Regions from separate parts of the Hominiventricola filiformis genome, predicted to be linked through region 3. Evidence: riboswitches for the same ligand, from Rfam matches in the RefSeq annotation. Region 3 holds a riboswitch; each other region holds the start of a gene.
The links. Region 3 has a riboswitch for thiamine pyrophosphate ahead of thiW (energy coupling factor transporter S component ThiW). Riboswitches for the same ligand answer to the same signal wherever they lie in the genome.
Positions count from the first base shown of each region.

Region 1: another riboswitch for thiamine pyrophosphate. It lies ahead of thiS (sulfur carrier protein ThiS); the one in region 3 lies ahead of thiW (energy coupling factor transporter S component ThiW).
Region 2: another riboswitch for thiamine pyrophosphate. It lies ahead of thiD (bifunctional hydroxymethylpyrimidine kinase/phosphomethylpyrimidine kinase); the one in region 3 lies ahead of thiW (energy coupling factor transporter S component ThiW).

Region 1 covers NZ_JAJEPS010000028.1:6,782-10,084, reverse strand. The annotation lists gene LKD36_RS16315 (thiazole synthase) at 1-381, opposite strand, end outside; gene thiF (sulfur carrier protein ThiS adenylyltransferase ThiF) at 406-1,041, opposite strand; gene thiS (sulfur carrier protein ThiS) at 1,048-1,242, opposite strand; TPP riboswitch at 1,401-1,509, opposite strand; gene LKD36_RS16300 (DUF362 domain-containing protein) at 1,640-2,764, opposite strand; gene LKD36_RS16295 (lactate utilization protein) at 2,785-3,303, opposite strand, start outside.
Region 2 covers NZ_JAJEPS010000006.1:54,525-57,827, forward strand. The annotation lists gene tenA (thiaminase II) at 1-630, opposite strand, end outside; gene thiD (bifunctional hydroxymethylpyrimidine kinase/phosphomethylpyrimidine kinase) at 627-1,436, opposite strand; TPP riboswitch at 1,552-1,661, opposite strand; gene LKD36_RS07810 (M23 family metallopeptidase) at 1,733-2,401, opposite strand; gene LKD36_RS07815 (nucleoside recognition domain-containing protein) at 2,457-3,303, shown strand, end outside.
Region 3 covers NZ_JAJEPS010000001.1:137,843-141,145, forward strand. The annotation lists gene thiE (thiamine phosphate synthase) at 1-46, opposite strand, end outside; gene thiM (hydroxyethylthiazole kinase) at 33-857, opposite strand; gene thiW (energy coupling factor transporter S component ThiW) at 873-1,370, opposite strand; TPP riboswitch at 1,471-1,577, opposite strand; gene LKD36_RS00680 (hypothetical protein) at 1,631-3,076, opposite strand; gene bsh (choloylglycine hydrolase) at 3,157-3,303, opposite strand, start outside.

The DNA of each region.
Region 1 (3,303 bases), on a different contig from region 3:
AAGCACTACAAAACCTTCCTTTGCCAGAATCTCCGTTGCCTTCACTGTTTCGTAATTATCCGGAAACAGATATTTCGCATCACGCATGATCTCCACTTTGACAAAATCTCCACATCCCATAGCTCTGCTCAGTCTGGCGATCCGGACAGCCTCCTCAGCTGTTCTTGCTCCTGATGTATTTGGAAGCAGTGTCACTCCTTCCGGAATAAAATCCAGAATATTCTCACTCTCCTGGGTATTTGCCCGACGCAGCGCAAGGGTGATAATCTCTGCGCCGCCCTGTTCTACGGCCGCTTTAATCAAATTCAGATTATATTTTCCAGAACCAAGGATAAAACGGCTCTTAAACTCTTTTCCACCTAATACAAATTTATCTTCCATTTCTTTCTTCCTCTTTTCTTTTTATCATTCAGTCTGCATAATCAGCTGCAGTACTTTATTTGCTTCATGGGCAGCACAAGCTGCCACCCTCGGTGCAACCAGTCCGATTCCATTGCCCACATCCGTACTTTGATCCCCACACACATAAAGCCTTCTCATCATCTGCTGCGTGCGGATTTCATTGGTATCTCCATAACCTGCCATACCGTTTCCTGATACCACTGTCGTCTCCGGGCACTGAGTCAATAGTTCCCTCACAAGCATCGCCTTCTGATCCGGCTTATCAAAGGCCTCACAGACAATGGGATAATCTGAAAACAGTTCCTTTACATTCTCCGGTATCACCTTCACACATACAGATTCATAGGTAAGATAGGGATTGATCTGACGCAAAATCTCCGGCAGTGCCTCTGCCTTTGGTTTTCCAAGCTGCGGAATAAAATACATCTGGCGGTTCAGGTTCGTCACATCCACTACATCAAAATCCACCAGCAGAAGCTTTCCAATCCCGCTTCTTGCTAACATCACCGCAATATTTGATCCCAGTCCGCCAAGTCCCGCTATCGCTACCTTGGCACTGCGAAGCTTCACCTGCATTTCTTTGGAAAAACGGGCATCAAAGGCCCGGTCCAGTTCTTCCTGCGAAATGAGTTCTCCCATTTTTTTTCAGCCTCCTCCTACAAACCTAAGAACTTCAATGACATCCTCATCCTGAATGGTCACATTGCCCAGCTTGTCTTTTGGAATGATCATGAGATTCCGTTCCACCACTACCCGTTCCGGCTCAAATCCGGTCTCTTTTAAAAATTCCAGAAGATTCTTTCCGGCAATCTCCTTTTCTTCTCCATTGATTTTTACCATCCTGTTTCTCCTTTCACGTTTTAACACCTTAATCTCCAAGCACACAAAAAAGGCACCGAATGACACACTTTTAGTGTCATCCGGCGCCTGTAAGTACTCTGTGAAAAGTGGTGCCCCCAGTTCACACAAAACAGAGAGCAACGGCACATACGTCCATCCATTCGCGACATGTATTTCCCTACGTTGGCATTATCCAAATCAGGTTCCAGGTCAAGACTAATCAAGTCTACTCTCAGCCCATTTATTTGAGCTCCCTATTTGAAAAATATTATACAGAAGTTTCAGGAGATTTGCAAGAGATTTCCACATCTTGTAAATTCTTTCGAAATACCTGCTGCAAACAAATCATAATCACCGAAATCTTCCCTATCCTCACTACAAGATCAGAATCTTGTGTTTATTTAATTCTCTTCAACTCATAAGCTCTCGTTCCAAGGCCGATCTTCTCTGCCTGATCGAGGGTTGCTTTCCACTCAATATTCGGGTTGGAGTCTTTGAAATGATCGTGGTGACAATGCCATCCCGGCTCTGCCAGATGCTCGCCCAGCTGGCTGTTTTCAATCGGGGTTGCTTTCAGGCAGGCATCCGCACATGCCTGATCCAGTGCCACTGGATCGAAGCTTGCGAACATTCCGATATCCGGAAGGATCGGGGCATCGTTCTCGCCATGGCAGTCACAGTTAGGACTGATATCCTGCACCAGTGCAATATGGAAATGCGGACGGCCATGACAGACAGCCTGTGCATACTCAGCCATTTTACGGTCGAGAAGCTCATTTGCACTGCTATTCGGATTGTAGACTGCATCGTAACTGCAGGCTCCGATACAACGGCCGCAGCCTTTACATTTATCATAATCAATCACTGCTTTTTTGTTGACATAGGTAATTGCATCACTGCCGCATTCTTTTGCACAGCGGCGGCAGCCACGACAGACTTCTTCGTTGATTGCCGGTTTTCCGCTTGCGTGCTGCTGCATTTTTCCGGCACGGCTTCCACAGCCCATACCAATATTTTTAAGGGCTCCGCCAAATCCGGTTGTCTCATGTCCTTTGAAATGACTCAGACTGATGAAAATGTCCGCATCCATGATTGCATGTCCAATGAGGGCTGTTTTGCAGTATTCCCCGTTCACAACCGGGACTTCTACTTCATCGGTTCCGCGAAGTCCGTCTCCAATGATAATCTGACATCCCGTCGTAATGGTGTTAAAGCCGTTAAGGTTTGCACAGTCCAAATGCTCCAGTGCATTTTTTCTGCTTCCCGGATACAGAGTATTGCAGTCTGTCAGAAACGGCATTCCCCCCTGCTCTTTGCAGAGATCAGCCACTACCTTCGCATAGTTCGGGCGAAGGAACGCCATATTTCCAAGCTCACCGAAGTGCATCTTGATTGCTACAAACTTTCCATCCATGTCAATGTCTTTGATTCCGGCTGCGATACAGAGCTTTTTCAGCTTATCCAGCTGGCTGGTGCCTACCGGACACCGGAAATCCGTAAAATAAACAGTTGATTTCTCCATCTAATATTTCTCTCCTATCCTTAGAATCCCAACGTATCATTTACCAGAATCACATGAATGCGATCGGTATGTCTGGAATATCTGGTAATCAGGAATTGACAGCAGATCGTATCCGGAGATTTGCAGTCAAAACATTTTCCTTTTTCCTTACACGGAGTTTTGATGTCAAATCTTTGTGTGTTTGCCGGTGCTGCCACATTTCTGGCACGTTTCATGGCACTGTCAAGGTTATCACAGACTTTATTCATGCCAACAATGAAAACGACTTTCCTCGGTCCCTGCGCGATACAGGATACGCGGTTGGCATTTCCATCGATATTCACCAGAATACCATCACTGGTCATGGCATTGGCACTGGAAAGAAATACATCTGCATCATAAGCAGCCATAAGACCTTCTCTTGGCTCCATCTTTGCACGATCCAAATAATGATAATTGCCTTCTTCCAGAGCTTTGATCAATCCGATTTCGTGTGCACTCATACATCCACCCATGGCAATTTTACTGCCTTCTGGAATCAGCTCCAGTGCCTTTTTCAG
Region 2 (3,303 bases), on a different contig from region 3:
CGCTTTTTCATAGCGGGAGCATGCGGTGAAGATTTCGGAAAGATGTGCAAGCTGTGCTTCATTGTAGTCTGCTGCCAGACGATCAACTAAAACCACAAGGGATTCATTTTCCTCATGATAGCTGTCTGACACATAACCGGATACCCATTCTCCATAAAACGGATGTTTGTCTGCTTCCGGGTGCTCAGCTACAATCTGGCGGGCAATTGCCTCATAACTCAATGCGCAGGAAAGAATGGAAGCTGCTACTTCTGCCTGACCTTCTTCATAAGCTACACGGAGCATATAGGAGGTATAAGACAGATTATCAAGGGCCTGCTTCGTATGTTCTGCCTCTTCCGGCGTGATGCCAAGGCGTGCCATGTAGCTTCTGTGAATATCCATCTCTCCATCTAAAATAGCATGGGTGGAATTTGCAAAGCGTTTCATAAACTCCATGTCCTTCGCCTTTGCAACGCCAATAGCAAATACTTTCGTATAATCAAGAAGATAGAGATAGTCCTGTATCATATAATATTTGAATTTTTCTTTATCCAGAGTTCCGTCGGCAATCCCCTGTACAAACGGGTGCTGATGGTATTCTGCCCAGATAGATTCTGTGTCTTTTAAAAGACGTTCTGTAACGGTCATGCCTTTTCCTCCGCAAATCCTTTTCCACGAAAATCAAATCCGTGATCCATGGGGCCGGAACCCTGTCCAAGATCAAGCATGGCTGCCAGAGCGCCGGAGATATAAGCTTTTGCGCGCTCCACTGCGGTGTCCAGATCATAGCCTTTTGCCAGATTGGAGGCAATAGCGCTGGACAGCGTACATCCGGTACCATGGGTATTCGGGTTGTCGATCCGTTTACCATTGAACCATTTATAATCGCCGTTCCGGTACAGAAGGTCGTTGGCATCATTTAACTGATGTCCACCCTTGCAGAGTACGGCACAGTGATAGGTCTCACTGATATATTTTGCTGCTGCAATCATGTCATCCGCGGTCTTTACTTCCATTCCGGAGAGAACTTCCGTCTCCGGAATATTCGGAGTCAAAACCGTCGCCATGGGCAGTAAAAGCTCTTTTAATGCGCCAATGGCGTCCTCGCTGATGAGTCTTGATCCGCTGGTTGCCACCATAACCGGGTCCACTACGATTTTTTCTGCTTCATACTGTTTCAGTTTCTTTGCGATGGACTCGATCAGTCCCACAGAAGAAACCATTCCGATCTTCACTGCGTCCGGACGAATATCCGTAAATACGCTATCAATCTGCTGTTCCAGGAATTCCGGGGTTACCTCGAAAATCCCCTGGACGCCGGTGGTGTTCTGTGCTGTCAGAGCCGTAATTGCAGTCATGGCATATACCCCATTTGCAATCATGGTCTTTAAGTCAGCCTGGATACCGGCGCCTCCGCTGGAATCACTTCCGGCGATTGTTAATGCTGTCTTCATAAAAATTCTCCTTTCAGGCATCAATAACTTTTGTTAGGCGATGCAAGGTGGTGCCCCCAATGTACCGCCGCAGGTAAATAAAAAAAGTGGAAATACCAACGTACTTCCACTTTTCTATCTTTTCACAGTTACTTCCTACGTTGGCATGATCCAAATCAGGTATACGGGTCCTGACGGTATCAGTCAGATCTCAGCCCACTTCCGCAGGCTCCCCGGTACTTATTTTCTATTCACTTTGCTTTCTTACTATACGACAATGAAGTGAGGATGTCAAGTTTTCTTCTTATACAGTCACATTAATATATATATGAAAGCTTTTGGCTTTCCAGATACAGAAGCATCCAGTAAGGATTGATGGCCAGCTCGCCACTTTCCGCAGCCGGAAGATAGATCCCCAGATGAAGATGCACCGGGAATTGCCCCGTCGTCCCTTCCGGTCCATATCCAGTGTCACCCATATATCCCAGCACATCTCCTGCCTTCACCGGATCTCCCCTTTTCCAACCTTTGATATACGAATGAAAATGTGCATAGTAATAATAATTGCCACTTATAGATCGGATTCCAATCCGCCAGCCTCCCTTTTCCAGCCATCCCACCTGTTCAATGGTTCCATCTGTCATGCTCACAATGGGAAAATAGCCGCTTTTATCAGGGTCGGCCATCAGGTCAATTCCTTCGTGTTTTCGTTTGCCGCCGTAGTTTCGTTCCGCCTGCCAGGTATTTTGGAAGGAGACAGATACATTTGGGGACAAGGCAGAATCCGGTACCGGAAAATAGATAAGCTCTTCCCAGACAGACTCGATCTGTCTCTGATATTGCTCCAGAAGGCTCTCTGTGGTCTTGGAAAGGTTTCCTGCCTGCCGGTCTATAAGATTTTCGATCCATTCTTTTTCAGACTGAATCAGGCAGCAGAGGAACAAAATGGCAATCAGATAGCAGGCATGTTGTCTGGAAATGCGCATAAATTACGGTCAACTCCATAAAATGTACAAAATCAGTTTATTATATGGGACGTACGTGAAAAAAATACTGTCAGTGATTCTGCCTCTTGGCTTTTGTATTCTTCTGTTTACTCATCCGGTTCTGGCAGCAGAAGGCTGTACAGCAGGACTTACGCTCTGGTATCAGGCAGTTCTGCCCTCACTGCTTCCGTTTATGATTGTATCCGGCCTACTGATCCATACAGGCCTCTTTCACTTCCTGAACAGCTTCTATGCACCTTTGTTTCAACGACTGTTCCGGATCTCCGAGGAGGGCTGTTATGCTGTCCTGATGGGTTTTCTGTGTGGATTTCCAATGGGTGCCAAGACAACCGCTGATCTGGTACGACAAGGACATCTTACACGGGAGGAAGGCACTTATCTTCTTGGATTTTGCAACAATGTAAGTCCGGCTTTTTTTATGAACTATATCTGTATGTATGCGCTTGGATATCATCAGATTCCATGGAAAATTGTACTGCTATTCTATGCTCTTCCGGTTTGCTACGGGATACTGACAAGACCATTTTATCATTTTCCTTACGACCGGAATATATGTACAAAAAAACAGGCCCCCATGCAGCGGCTTACATTTCCGATGCTGGATGCCTGTATTATGGACAGTTTCGCAACCATTACCCGGCTTGGCGGATATATTATTCTGTTTTCGGTCTGTAGTCGGATGCTGCAGCTTATTTCTGCCTCATCTGCAGTGCGGCTGCCGCTGGAGTCCATTCTGGAAATCAGCTGTGGCATACAGGCAGTCTGCAGTTTCTTTTCCGGAGCATTGTCCGTCCGTCTGGCAGCAGTCTGTTCCTGCGCTTCTTTTGGTGGATTATGTATTTTTGCGCAGACAAAAAGTGTCCTCTGTCATGCCGGAATCA
Region 3 (3,303 bases):
CATAAAGCAGCATGGATTTCCGGATCTCTTCTTTAGAGTATTTCATATTGCATTCCCTCCACCAATTGTTCTTCTGTCATATTAAATACAGCATCAATCAAATCTGTCCGGAATGTAGCATTGCCTGTTCCGTTTTTGATACGGCGTGCCTCTGCCACCTCTCCGCTGATTCCCATCACGCTCATGGCTGCCACTGTTGCCGTAAAGCAGTCTTCCGGCATGGCTCCACAAAATGCGCCGATCATGGAAGTCAGCATACAGCCGCTGCCCGTAATCCGCGCCATAGTTGCACATCCATTTCTGAGGACTGCCGTTTCTTTCCCATCGGATACCAGATCCAGCTTTCCTGAAACAGCAATGACACTTCCCGTGCGTTCCGCAAGTGCCCGCACCATCTCTGCTGCTTCTTTGAGATTCTCTTCCGTAATCTTATCAAGCGCGCTTACATCCACACCACTTCCGGCGGTCTGCTGTCCTGCCAGATAACGGATCTCTGACGCATTTCCACGAATGGAGCTGAACTTCACTTCTTTTAACAATTCTGCTGCCACTTCTCTTCGAAGGCTCGTTCCGCCTGCTGCTACCGGATCCAGAACAACCGGACGACCAAGCTTGTTCATCTCTTTTCCGGCCAGAATCATGGACGGGGCATCTTCAATGGCTCCCATATTGCAGACCAGTGCCCGGGCATTTCTGGCTGCCTCTGCCGCCTCCCGGACGTCATGCGCCATAGACGGAGAGCCGCCTGCTGCCAAAATGATATTTGCACAGTCATTGACCGTCACAAAATTGGTAATGCACTGCACCAGCGGTTCCTTTTCCCGCACCAGATGTAATGCCTCTGCATACTTGTTCATAAAACGTTTGTCTCCTTACGCCAGCTCATTCTGCATCCGTCCAAGCACAGCCGTTTTCTTTAAGATCACCAGGATTGCCACACCCATAGCTGCTCCTACCACTGCAGACGGGGTATAGAACGGAATATAGTAAAACGGGGACTGGGCATCCAGTCCGTAAAACATCTTCATCAACGGATAAGAAGACATGGCTCCGAAAAATCCGGTTCCGATGACTTCTCCAATCCATACCAGATAAATATTTTTTGTCTTCTTGTAAATCAGGCCTCCCAGAATCGGTCCATAGATTGCTCCGGTAACTGCCTGAATGGTACGGCCGGACAACATTCTCATAATGCCGCATAAAAGGGCTGCCGCAAATCCATACCAGGGTCCCACCAGAACCGCTGCAATGACATCCACGCAGTGCTGGAACGGTGCCATGGCCGGGAAATAGACAAAGGTGTTCAGGACGAAGGCCAGACAGGCCAGCATGGCAGTCAGTGCCATTTTTTTAGTTACATTTTTCTGCATATTCATTCACTCCTCTTTTGCTCAAACAAGGGAAACCTGATGACCAACACCTGACTTTTTACTGACAAAAAAGGAGGCTCCTGTATCGGTGCCTCCTGTAAAATCATATTCGATGACTTCCTACGACGGCATTATCCGTATCAGGTTAAAGGGTCGAAGGTCATTCCTTCCTCTCAGCCTGTCACACAAGCTCCCCTGTTCTCTTTCTGCTGTCTATTTTACCCCTGTACAGTAGGAAATGCAAGCCCTATTCATTTTTCTTATCCTGCATAAGGCAGCTCTTCAAAAAGATCGCTCTCCGATACACCTCCAATGGTGCCTGCATAAATACCGTCTGCATTCAGGTCTACGATCAGGTTTCCTGCCGTTCCGTCCTCCAGTTCAAAGCCAAAGGTACCGTCTTCAGAGTAACTGGTCGGAGTAATCACATCTCCTGCTTTTAATGTAGCATTGGAGCCTTCCAGTCTGCAGAAAATGGAACCTTTCACGGTCAGTTTCACATCAGAAGCATGGTTAAAAAGATACATGTCCCCGTTCGGAGTCAATTGGTCATTGGAAATATGGTAAGTTTTGGTTCCACCATAAGTCCCCAGTACATCTACTTTGGACGTAATCTCAATGCCGTCTGCCGGATTGGAAGGAACCTTTTCGATACTTCCATCCACACTGGTGACAGAAAGTTTTCCATCCTCCAGTTTGATCAGATATGTAACTGCCCAGTCATTGTACGTATAGGTCTCTGTCAGTACATAGTAAGTATTATTCAGATTCAATGCATAGGTATCCCCTGCCCGCAATGTCTCCGGGTCTACCTCCACACTGTCAGAACCATACTGAGCCGTCACACTCACAATATCCGCATTATCTGCATCCGGCTCTGATACTTGCAGTGTAAATTCCTGGCCGTCAATCTCCACCGGTGTGTTTGCTTCCAACTTCGTCACATTGGAATCCACCGTAGCCGGAGTACCGATAGCGTCCATAAGCGGGGTCCAGTCAAGGACGGCATACTGCTCCATATAAGAATCAATCATTGCCTGCGCGGTCTCTTCATCCGTCGGCGTATCATTGCTCACATCCCAGTCATCATCCACGGAAGTAAACCATGGATTCTGCTCATCTGCTCCTGCGTCATAAATAACCGACTGCTGAATAGAAAGCTCTCCGTTTTCTACGATATAGTACAGCCATCCGGAACTTGCTGCACCGTTGGAACCTTCATTGGCAATGATCACAGCACCTGCCTCATCTTCCACCAGATAATATCGGTTTCTCTCCCGACTGGTAAACAGCTGCTTTGCCGCATCTCCGTCCATAGTATAAGCATCCAGAATCATCCGGTTCACCGGTTCTTCCGTATCTGTTTCACCAATCAGTAATTCCAGCTGTCCGTCCTGATCAAGATCGTATAACGTATAACCTACTGACACCATAGTGGCCAGATTACTGTAATTATGCTCATAGATCTGGTCATAATCCCACTGTTCCTCTACCAGTGACCGATAGTCGTCGATAATCCCTTCGTAGGCTTCCGTCATACCATCATCCGAGATCGTCTCCAGCGGAGCATCTTCCTCTCCGATGATTTCCTCACTGTCTTCCGGATTTTCTGTATCCTGCGCTGTCTGATCTGTATTGTTTCCACATGCTGCCAGCATGGACATTCCAAGCATCAATACACATAAAATCGCAATTTTCTTTTTCATAAGATCCTCCTTCATGAAATTACCTTCATTTTGGTATCCTCATTTTACTACACAGGAGGTATTTGTCCACTTAAGATTTCTTAATTCTGATACCGGATCTCTGTCTTCTGCAACATAGGATAACTGACCACTTCCATTCCTTCAAGATCCTCTGCATGCATGCTGACTGCCGTGATCTGCGGATTTTCATAGGTGGTATAATAGTAAATACCTTTGCTGGTGTTGCA